3 regions of the Aquabacter albus genome follow, and region 3 is predicted to be linked to each of the others. Evidence: riboswitches for the same ligand, from Rfam matches in the RefSeq annotation. Region 3 holds a riboswitch; each other region holds the start of a gene.
What was found. A riboswitch is a leader RNA that binds a small molecule or an ion and turns the genes downstream of it on or off. The one in region 3 is predicted to bind cobalamin.

Region 1 (3,263 bases), 170 kb from region 3:
CGCACCCGGTTCTGCGGGAGATGGCCGGATCAAGTCCGGCCATGACGGAGAACGAGAAGAATAAAATGCCGCCGCCGGCACATCCCGCGGTGGCAGGACCTCCGCCTGCCCCGCCATCAGCCGCAGCAAGGCGCGCATATTGTCCGGGCCGCCGGCGCGGAAATAAGCGAGCCACAAGGCCCACTCCTCCCGCTCCAAAGTCGAAAGGGCCGCGAGGCGGTGGTCGTCCTGGTCTTCCCCCGGCAGCAGCGCCAGCTTGATCCCTTGCGCCCAGGCCAGAGCTGACAGCCGCTCCGCCCCGTAGCGCCACCAGTCGAGCCCACCCAGAACCCGCGCCACGATCACCTTGGCGTGGCGCGCGGAGCGCTCCAGCCAGAGGTCCACGGACATGGGGTGGCGCAGATCCTTCAGGCGCGCGAGGCGCAGGCTCGGCAGCGTCGCCCGCTCCGCCCGCCATGCGGCGCCGAGCGCCAGCAGGTCGCTGTCGGTGAAGGAGAGCGCGAGCAGGTCGGCCGGGGGCTGGCGGAGGTCGATGGGCTCCGCCAGATCCTCGATGGTGGCCGATGTGCTCGAAAGAAGATGCATCAGCCCACTCTAAACCTTCAGGCGGCGGGCGTAACCGCCAGCACCGCCTCTTCCACGGCGTTCCGGTCGAAGCCCTTCAGCCCGATCACCACCAGCGCGCCCCTGCGGGCCTCGTTCGGCCCCCAGGCGCGGTCGAACTGGTGCGAGACGCGGGTGCCCACCCCCTGCACGAGGAGGCGCATGGGCTTGCCGGAGACGCTGGCAAACCCCTTCACCCGCAGCACGCCGGGCAGAGCGGCGGCTTCCGAGACGCGCGCAGCCAGCGCCGCCGGCTCGGCGATCTCGGGAATGGGAAGGACGAAGCTATCGAAATCGTCGTGGTCGTGGTCCAGCTCGTCGTCATGATGGGTCTTGCGGTTCTCGATCTCGTCCTCGGTGCCTACGCCGAGGCCGAGCAGGATGGCCGGGTCCACCTTTCCGCCTGCCGCACGCACCACGGACACCGCGCGGGGCAGTACCGCCGCCACGCGGGCGGCTGCGATTTCCGCGCCGGCCGCGTCCAGAAGGTCGGACTTGGCGATGATGACGAGGTCGGCGCAGGCGATCTGGTCCTCGAACACCTCTTCCACGGGATCGTCATGGTCGAGCGTGTCGTCCGCCGCGCGCTGGGCGGCGAGGGCGGAGAGATCATCGGCGACACGGCCTTCGGCAAGCGCGGGGCCATCCACCACCGCCACCACGCCATCCACGGTCACGCGGCTCTTGATGGCCGGCCAATGAAACGCCTGCACCAGCGGCTTGGGCAGAGCGAGGCCGGAGGTCTCGATGAGGATGTGGTCGATGCCGGGGCGGGCGAGAATCTTGTCCAGGGCCGGCACGAAATCATCCGCCACGGTGCAGCACAGGCAGCCATTGGAGAGTTCGACGATATTCTCCTCCGGGCAGCTCTCGATGCCGCAGCCCTTCAGGATCTCGCCGTCTATGCCCACGTCGCCGAATTCATTGACGATCACAGCGAGCTTCCGCCCCCCGGCATTCTCGAGGATGTGGCGGATGAGGGTCGTCTTCCCGGCGCCGAGGAAGCCGGTGACGATGGTGCAGGGGACGCGGGCGAGGCTGGTCATCGGGGTTCCTCGGTGAAGAAGAGGGGCGGCACGCGGGCGATCATGCCGCGCTTGAGGCAGTCGGGCCGGCCGCGCCACGGCATGAGGCCGTCGGTGGAGCCGGCGAAGAGGGTAGCGCCCGCGAGAAGGTCGGGCGCGGACGCAGGGGTGAGATCGCCGAACACGTAGGACCAGCCGCCGGCCCGGACCATGGCGGCGGAAAGGCCGCGCTTGCAGTTGGAGAGGCAGCGCACCGGCTTCACCTCCACATCAGGGTCATGGGCGGCGGCGCGCACAGCCTCCGCGAGGCGGGCGCCCTGGGGCGCATCCTCGGGCGGCGTGCCGGGCGTGCGGCAGGTCTGGCAGACGAACAGGGTGACGGCGGGCGCCGCATCGCGCGGGCCTGCGGAGGCCGTGTCATCGGGCCGGTCGTCGGGCGTCTCGGTGGGCGCGGGTCGCTCCAAAGCGGGTCCTGCGGGTGCGGAAAGCGCGCCAAAGCCGACGCAAAACCGCCTTGCCAGGGCACCCCGCCCGGCGCGCGATTGTGTCGAGGGCAGGTCTCCTGGCTCGCGGGTCACCGTCTCGGGCCGCCTTCCCGGAGGGGCCGGCGCGGCCGGTCTCCAGTGGCTTTTCGGTCGAGACTCTCCGCTTACAGTTGCGGGGGCAGCCGCGGCATTGGCGCTTCCTCGCGCCGCACCGCATTCCCTCTTCACCGATCCGACTCTGCCGGACCGGAACCTTCGACCGGGCCACTAAAGGGTGGGCGGGGAGGGAAGTCAATCTCAGGGCAGGTTGCCCGGGAAGCCGTAACCTCCCAGCCGTCATGGCCGGGCTTGACCCGGCCATCTCCCGTCATTCCTGGAGATCCCCGGGTCAAGCCCGGGGATGACCGCTGTTCCTAGAGGCTCACTCGCCGAACAGCTTGCGCTGCCACCAGCCGGAGCGGCGCTTTTCGGGCGGCAGGTCCTGGGCCGGAGCAGAGGTTTCCTGAACCGGTGCGGCGACGATGTCCGCATCGGCGACGGGGACCGAGGCGGTCTCCACGCCGGAGGTCTCTTCGCCGGCAGTCTCGGCGACGGGCGCGGGCTCGGGCACCAGGCTGCCGACCACCGGCGCCTTCTCGCGCACCGTGGACCGGCGGCGGGTCGGCTTGGGCTCTTCGGCGGCGGGAAGCTCCGGGGCCGTGGGGGCCGGGGCGGGCGGTGCCGGCTCCGGGGTGGGAGCGCTGATCTCGGCCACGGATTCCGGCGCGCCGGCCAGCGGCTCGATGGAGACGTGGATCACGGCATCGTCTTCGGCGCCGCCGTCATCCTCTCCGGCCTCGCCTTCACTGCCTTCGCCATCGGCCTGGAGCGGGGCATCCTCGCCCTCGCGCCGGTTGCGACGGCCGCCACGACGGCCGCGCCGACGGCGCCGGCGATCGGCCTCCGTCCCGCGGCCTTCGCCGCGCTCGTCCTCGTCGCCCTCTTCGGCCTCGCCTTCGCCGGCGGGCTCATCGCCCTCCTCGGCGGCTTCGCCCTCGGGCCGCGCCTCGCGGGGCTCGCCCTCGCGCTCGCCGCCACGACGGCGCCGGCGGCGGCGCTTGCGGCGGTTGTTGGCCTCCTCGGTGGTCTCGCCGCGCTCCTCGGGCTCATC
Region 2 (3,263 bases), on a different contig from region 3:
GCTGATCCACTATGTGGACATGCCCGAGGCCATCCGGGGCGCCTACCAGTATTTCACCCAGGCCGACATGTCGAAGCTGCGCGCCGCCGGTTTCTCCCAGCCCTTCACCTCGCTGGAGGACGGCGTGCACCAGTATGTGACCGGCCACCTGCGCGGCAAGAACGGGTGAGGGCGCGCCATGCTCGCTGATGCCCGGCCCGGCCCGATCGCCGTCATCGGCGACGTGATCGTCGATCATTATGTGATCGGCTCGGTCTCCCGCATCTCCCCTGAGGCGCCGGTGCCGGTGGTGGTGCATGGCATGGACAGGCTGGTGCCCGGCGGGGCGGCCAATGTGGCCGCCAATGCGGCCGCCATGGGCGCGCCGGTGCATCTGGTGGGCCTCGTGGGTGCGGATGCCCGCGCCGGAGAGCTGCGCGAAGCGCTGGCCGCCTTTCCCGACATTTCGCTCGATCTCGTGGCCGACCCGGCGCGCCCCACCATCACCAAGACGCGGGTGATGAGCGGGCGCCAGCAGATCGTCCGCATCGATGCCGAAGATGCGAGCCCTGCCTCCCCTGAGGTGGAAGCCCGCCTCATCGCCGCCGCCCGTGCGGCCATCGCGCAATGCCGGGTCGCCGTGCTCTCCGATTATGCCAAGGGCGTCCTGGGCGACCGGGTGATCGCGGCCATCATGAAAGAGGCCGAGGCGCGGGGCGTGCCTGTCATCGTTGATCCCAAGCGCCGCACCTTCGAGGCCTATCGCGGCGCGGCCCTGGTGACGCCCAACCGCCGGGAACTGGCGGACGCCACCGGCCTGCCTGATACCACCGACGAGCAGGCGGCCGCTGCCGCTGCCGCCGCCGCCGCGCAGTTCGGCGGCGATGTGCTGGTGACGCGCGCCGAGAAGGGCATGACCCTCTGGCGCCGCGACGGCGCCGTGCTGCACGTGCCCGCCGAGGCGCGCGAAGTCTTCGACGTCTCGGGGGCAGGGGACACGGCCCTCGCGGCGCTGGCCATGTCGCTCGCCTCCGGCGAGCCGCTGGAAACCTGCGTGCGCATCGCCAATGCGGCGGCGGCCATCGCCGTGGGCAAGCTCGGCACCGCCGTCGTCACCCGCGCCGAGCTGGCCGCCGCCCTCGGCCGCGCCTTGCCGCAGATGGAGACGCCGGGCGCCCTCGTCTCGCTGGAGCGGGCGAAGGAGATCATCGCCCGCTGGCGGGCGGGCGGGGCGAGCGTGGTCTTCACCAATGGCTGCTTCGACCTGCTGCATCCCGGCCATGTGGCGCTGCTGGAGGCCGCCGCCGCCGAGGGCGACCGGCTGGTGGTGGCGCTCAACACGGATGCCTCCACGCAGCGCCTGAAGGGGCCGACGCGCCCGCTCCAGGACGAAGCCGCGCGGGCCAGGGTCATCGGCGCCATGCGCTGCGTGGACCTCGTGGTGCTGTTCGACGAGGACACGCCCCTTGAGACCATCACGGCCCTGCTGCCCGACGTGCTGGTGAAGGGCGCCGACTACAAGCCCGAGGAGGTGGTGGGCGCGGACGTGGTGACTGCCAATGGCGGGCGCCTTGTGCTGGCGAACCTGATCGCGGGCCGCTCCACCTCGTCTTTGGTGGCGAAGGCGCGGTCCTGAGGCGCCTCGGCAATAAATCGCCCCGCTCCCGTTGCGGCGCACGCGCGGGCCTATATAGTCGAAGAGTCGTCGGTTCCCTTCGGGGATCAAAAGGGAATGCGGTGCGGGACCTGTCCCAAAGCCGCGGCTGCCCCCGCAACTGTCGGCGGTGAGCGCTCCCCGCAGCGCCACTGGAACATGCGTTCCGGGAAGGCTGGGGAGAGGCGATGAACCGCGAGCCAGGAGACCTGCCGAAGGCGCGCGAGCCCAGTCATGGGCGCTTCCAGTCAGCCCTCGGAGGGAGGGCCAGGAGATGAAGATGAGCACGCAGAACCAGGTTTCCCAGGACCTCGCCGGCAAATCCGTCGCGTCGCGCACGCTGCAGATCACCTTCGCCGCGCTGCTGGGTCTCTTCGTGGTGGGCGGCGTCGGCTTCTCCCATATGGAAGTGGTCCATAACGCGGCCCACGACTACAGGCATTCGACCGGCTTCCCCTGCCACTGACAGGGGGCCGACATGTCGTTGTTCCGCACCATCGTCTTCGTGGCGGCGGCCGCCGGCCTATTCTCCGGCATTGCCATGACCGTCTTCCAGCAGGCCGCGACCGTTCCGCTGATCCTCAAGGCCGAGACCTATGAGGAAGCCGAAGCCGAAGCCGAAGCCGCCGCGCCCGCGACCCATACCCATGACGCCGCAACGCCCGCGCATAGCCATGACACCGCGGCCGCCCATGACCATGACGAAGGCGGCTGGCAGCCGGCGGATGGGTTCGAGCGCATGGCCTTCACGCTGGCGGCGAATGTCGTTGGCGCCATCGGCTTCGCGCTGCTTCTCGTCGCCGCTTCAGAACTCGCGGGCGGGCTCACCGGCTGGCGCGACGGGCTCCTCTGGGGCCTCGCGGGCTTTGCCGCCTTCACGCTGGCGCCCAGCCTCGGCCTTCCGCCCGAGCTTCCCGCCATGCCGGCGGCGGAGTTGGGTCCCCGGCAGCTCTGGTGGACCGCCACAGCGGCAGCCACCGCCGGGGGCATCGCGCTCATCGCCTATGGCCGCTCGCTGCCGGCGGTGATCGCCGCGCTCGCTTTGATTGCGGCGCCGCATTTCATCGGCGCGCCGCAGCCGGAGAACTTCGAAACTCCCGTGCCCCACGATCTGGCGCACAATTTCGTCGTCGCGGTGGTGGTCACGAGCTTCCTGTTCTGGGCGATCCTCGGCGGCGTCGCCGGCCTCGTCCGCGCAAGGATGGCCGGCGCCCAGCCATGACGGCCGGGCCGCGCGCCCGCCGCGTGCTGGTGCTTGGCGGGGCGCGCTCCGGCAAGAGCGGTTATGCCGAAGCCCTGATCGAAGCCGCGCCGCCGCCCTATGTTTATGTGGCGACGGCGCAGGCGCTCGATGCCGAGATGGCGGATCGCATCGCGCTGCATCGCTCAAGACGTGACACGCGCTGGCGGACCCACGATCATCCCTTCGACGTAGCTGACCTTCTGGCGGAGCTTCCGCCGGACGCCCCCGTGCTCGTAGACTGCCTGACCTTGTGGCTGACCAATCACTTACTGGCGGATCATGATCTTGAGGCGGAACAGGAGCGGCTGGTTTCCGCGCTTCTCGGGCGAGGCGGCTTGACGGTTCTGGTGGCCAACGAGGTGGGGCTCGGCATCGTGCCGGACAACG
Region 3 (3,263 bases):
GTCCGTGGGGTTCCAGTCCGCCGTCACGCTCACCTTGTTGTTGGGCCGCCTCAGGGGTGTGCAAGAGGTGGGTGTCAGCGGCGCGCAGGAAGCGCCGAAGGGCTCGCCCGGCGGCATGTAGCCGATGACGTAGGTGTAGGTGTAGTCCACCCGCAGCTTCAGCCGCTCCATCACCTGGAAAGCGATGAAGGTCTCCGCGCCCTGCGTGGTGGCGCTGGAGATATTCACGTTCTCGAACGTCACCGGGTCGTAGCTGATGAGGTTGGTGATGTCGTTGTGGAAATAGGCGGCGCCAAACGTCACCCTGCCGCCGAAGGCCTGCTGCTCGAAACCGATATCGTAGCCGGTGCTCTCTTCGGGCTCGAGGGCCGCATTGCCATAGATCGGCGCATAGAGCTGATAAAGTGAGGGCGCCTTGAAGCCGGTGCCGTAGCTGCCCTTGATGGTGGTCCCCGTCTCGGGAATGAGGAAGCCGGGGGCAAGGCGGAAGGTCGAGTGGTCGCCGAAGGTGTCGTCGCTGTCATAGCGGACGTTCGCCGCGCCGAAGAACCGATCGCCGAACGTGCCCTGCCATTCCGCATAGGCGCCGGTGTCGCCGGTCGATGCGCTCATCTCCGTGTATTGGGTGGACGAGGTCATGCTCTCGTTCCGCCGCTCCACGCCGGCAATGAGGTTCTGCCCGGCGGCGGCGGCGAGGTTGGAGCGCAGGTAATAGGTCTGCCGGTCGCCCTCATACTGGCCGTTCACGGACAGGTTCGGCCCCACGGTCGGGTTCGAGGTGTTCATGGCGCTCACCCCGAACGTGGTGTGGAGTACGCCGTCGAGCGCGCTCCACACGCCCTCGCCCTTGGTGAAGAACATGGAATTGAGGCTGGTGGAAGTCTGCGGGGCCGGGATGCCCTCGAACAGCGGCGGGGGATAGATGTCCGGCGTGAAGGCGAGTTGGCTGTCGATGTAGCGGGCGACGAAGTTGAGCGCCAGATTATCCGTCATCTGGAGGTCGAGGCGCGTCGAATAGGTCCAGTTGTCATAGGCGTTGGGATTGTTTGGATAGCCCGGCGGGATGATTCCGGGCGGGGTCACCGGAATATCCGTCGAGGAGAAATGGGTGACGTTGAAGGAGTAGGAAAGCCGCTCCGTCGACCCGCTCACCGCCGCCGCCTGGTTGAAGGTGCCGAGCGAGCCCCCTTCCACATAGCCGAAGAATTTCGGCGGGCCCTCGCCCTTCTTGGTGGTGATGGAGATGACGCCGCCGATGGCGTCCGAGCCGTAGAGACCGCTCTGTGGCCCACGCAGCACCTCGATGCGGGCGAGATCGGTGGCGAGGAGCTGGCCGAAGTCGAAGGCACCGTTGGGGGTCGAGGGGTTGCCCGCATCGATGCCGTCGATCAGCACCTTCACATGGTTGGAATTGGTGCCGCGGATGAAGACCGAAGTCTGCCCGCCCGGTCCGCCAGTCTGCACCACGTTGAGACCGGGAAGCGATTGCAGCACCTGGGGCACGGTGCGCAGCTGCTGGCGCTCGATGTCCTCGGCGGTGACGACGCTAACCGAGGAGGCGATCCGGTTCGCCGGGGTCGGGATGCCGGTGGCGCTCACCACCACTTCGGGAAGGTCGATGGGCTGCTGGGCGGTGCCGCCGGGTGCCGGGGACTGGGCATGAGCGAGCCCCGAAGCCGACGACAGGAGGAGGGCAGCGAGCACGGGACGGCGCGCGGCGGCGCGGGCGTGACGAAACAAAGCGGAAGGCATGATGGCCTCAGCGGGACGAGTGGTCCGTCACCGCGAACGAGGCTCCCCTGCGGCCGGAAAGCTGCTGGGATTAACCACCATCAGGACACCCCGCCCGACGTGCTCGCGCGTGACCACGGCTGACGGCAGGTCTCCTGGCTCGCGGGTCAGCGTCCATCTCGTCGCCTTCCCAGGCCGAAGCCCAGTGGCGTGTGACGAAGGACTCGCCGCTTACAGTTGCGGGGGCAGCCGCGGCATCGTCGGATCCCCGTCTCCGGGCACCCTCCTCACCGCGTTCCCTTTTTCGTCCCGTTAGGGAACCGTCACGGTGACGGTAGAGGGCTGCTCATTCACGGTCAACCATCCGCTTCGGCGGTGGATGAGACATGTCTGCTCCGATTCATCATCCCCACATATTGACAGCCATCGCAACCATGCTGCTAGATGTGGTGGTCACGGTCTCTCGACTCGCAAGAGCGAGAGCTAAGAGGGAAGCCGGTGCGGGACCGCCCGAAAGGGTCGAACCAATGCCGGCGCTGCCCCCGCAACTGTAAGCGGCGAGCCAAGGTCCATCAGAGTCACTGGGAGCGATCCCGGGAAGGCCGGACTTGAGGCGACGACCCGCGAGCCAGGAGACCTGCCGCGACCTCGATGAACGTCCTCGGGCGGGGTGCCCCGGTGGAACGCTTGGCTGTCGCTGGGGGCTTCATGCCCGAGGCGATCTTCCCTCGCGCATCCGCTCGGCCTTTGCCCCCAACTTTTGGGGTCCAAGCCGATGTCTCTCCAGATCGAAACCGTGCGTCCCTCGGACGCGATCCTCGTCCCCGCACAGCCTGCGCCGGGCGCCCGGACAGCCTCGGAACCGGGCTATCAGGTGATCCGCCGCAACGGCGCGGTCACGCCGTTCGACGCCTCCAAGATCTCCGTTGCCCTCACCAAGGCGTTCCTCGCCGTGGAAGGCAGCAGCGCCGCCGCCTCGCGCCGCGTCCATGACGCCGTCGCCGATCTGACGGCTCAGATCGTGGCGGGGCTCACCCGTCGCGCGGAGGGCGGCCGCACCTTCCATATCGAGGACATCCAGGACCAGGCGGAACTGGCCCTGATGCGCGGCGAGCACCACAAGGTGGCCCGCGCCTATGTGCTCTATCGCGAGGAGCGTGCCCGGGAACGTGCGAAGACGGATGCGCCCGCCGCGTCAGCCGTGCCCGCCCTGCGCATGAAGGCGGCGGACGGCGCGCTCGTTCCCCTCGACACGGCGCGGCTCGATGCCGTGGTGCGCGAAGCCTGCGAGGGCCTCGATGGCGTCTCGCGGGAAACCGTGCTCGGAGAGACCCGGCGGAACCTCTATGACGGCATCTCCGCGGACGAGCTCGGCCTCGCGCCGATCCTCGCCGCCCGCACCCTTATCGAGACGGAGCCCAACTACACCAAGGTCAGCGCCCGCCTGCTGCTGGACAAGCTGCGTCGGGAGGCGTTGAGCTTCATCGCCGGGCGCGCCGACGAAGCGACCCATGAGGAGATGGCAGGCCGCT

Region 1: another riboswitch for cobalamin. It lies ahead of ABLE91_RS03935 (DUF1636 domain-containing protein); the one in region 3 lies ahead of ABLE91_RS04660 (TonB-dependent receptor plug domain-containing protein).
Region 2: another riboswitch for cobalamin. It lies ahead of ABLE91_RS13825 (CbtB domain-containing protein); the one in region 3 lies ahead of ABLE91_RS04660 (TonB-dependent receptor plug domain-containing protein).

The regions. Positions count from the first base shown of each region.
Region 1 is NZ_JBDZDT010000002.1:180,834-184,096, forward strand. Features, by position in the region: gene cobN (cobaltochelatase subunit CobN) at 1-585, opposite strand, end outside; gene cobW (cobalamin biosynthesis protein CobW) at 603-1,649, opposite strand; gene ABLE91_RS03935 (DUF1636 domain-containing protein) at 1,646-2,002, opposite strand; cobalamin riboswitch at 2,164-2,385, opposite strand; gene ABLE91_RS03940 (Rne/Rng family ribonuclease) at 2,535-3,263, opposite strand, start outside.
Region 2 is NZ_JBDZDT010000005.1:233,778-237,040, forward strand. Features, by position in the region: gene rfaD (ADP-glyceromanno-heptose 6-epimerase) at 1-169, shown strand, start outside; gene rfaE1 (D-glycero-beta-D-manno-heptose-7-phosphate kinase) at 179-1,615, shown strand; cobalamin riboswitch at 1,669-1,864, shown strand; gene ABLE91_RS13825 (CbtB domain-containing protein) at 1,914-2,099, shown strand; gene ABLE91_RS13830 (CbtA family protein) at 2,112-2,855, shown strand; gene cobU (bifunctional adenosylcobinamide kinase/adenosylcobinamide-phosphate guanylyltransferase) at 2,852-3,263, shown strand, end outside.
Region 3 is NZ_JBDZDT010000002.1:348,944-352,206, reverse strand. Features, by position in the region: gene ABLE91_RS04660 (TonB-dependent receptor plug domain-containing protein) at 1-1,752, opposite strand, end outside; cobalamin riboswitch at 1,860-2,070, opposite strand; cobalamin riboswitch at 2,171-2,390, shown strand; gene ABLE91_RS04655 (ribonucleoside-diphosphate reductase subunit alpha) at 2,507-3,263, shown strand, end outside.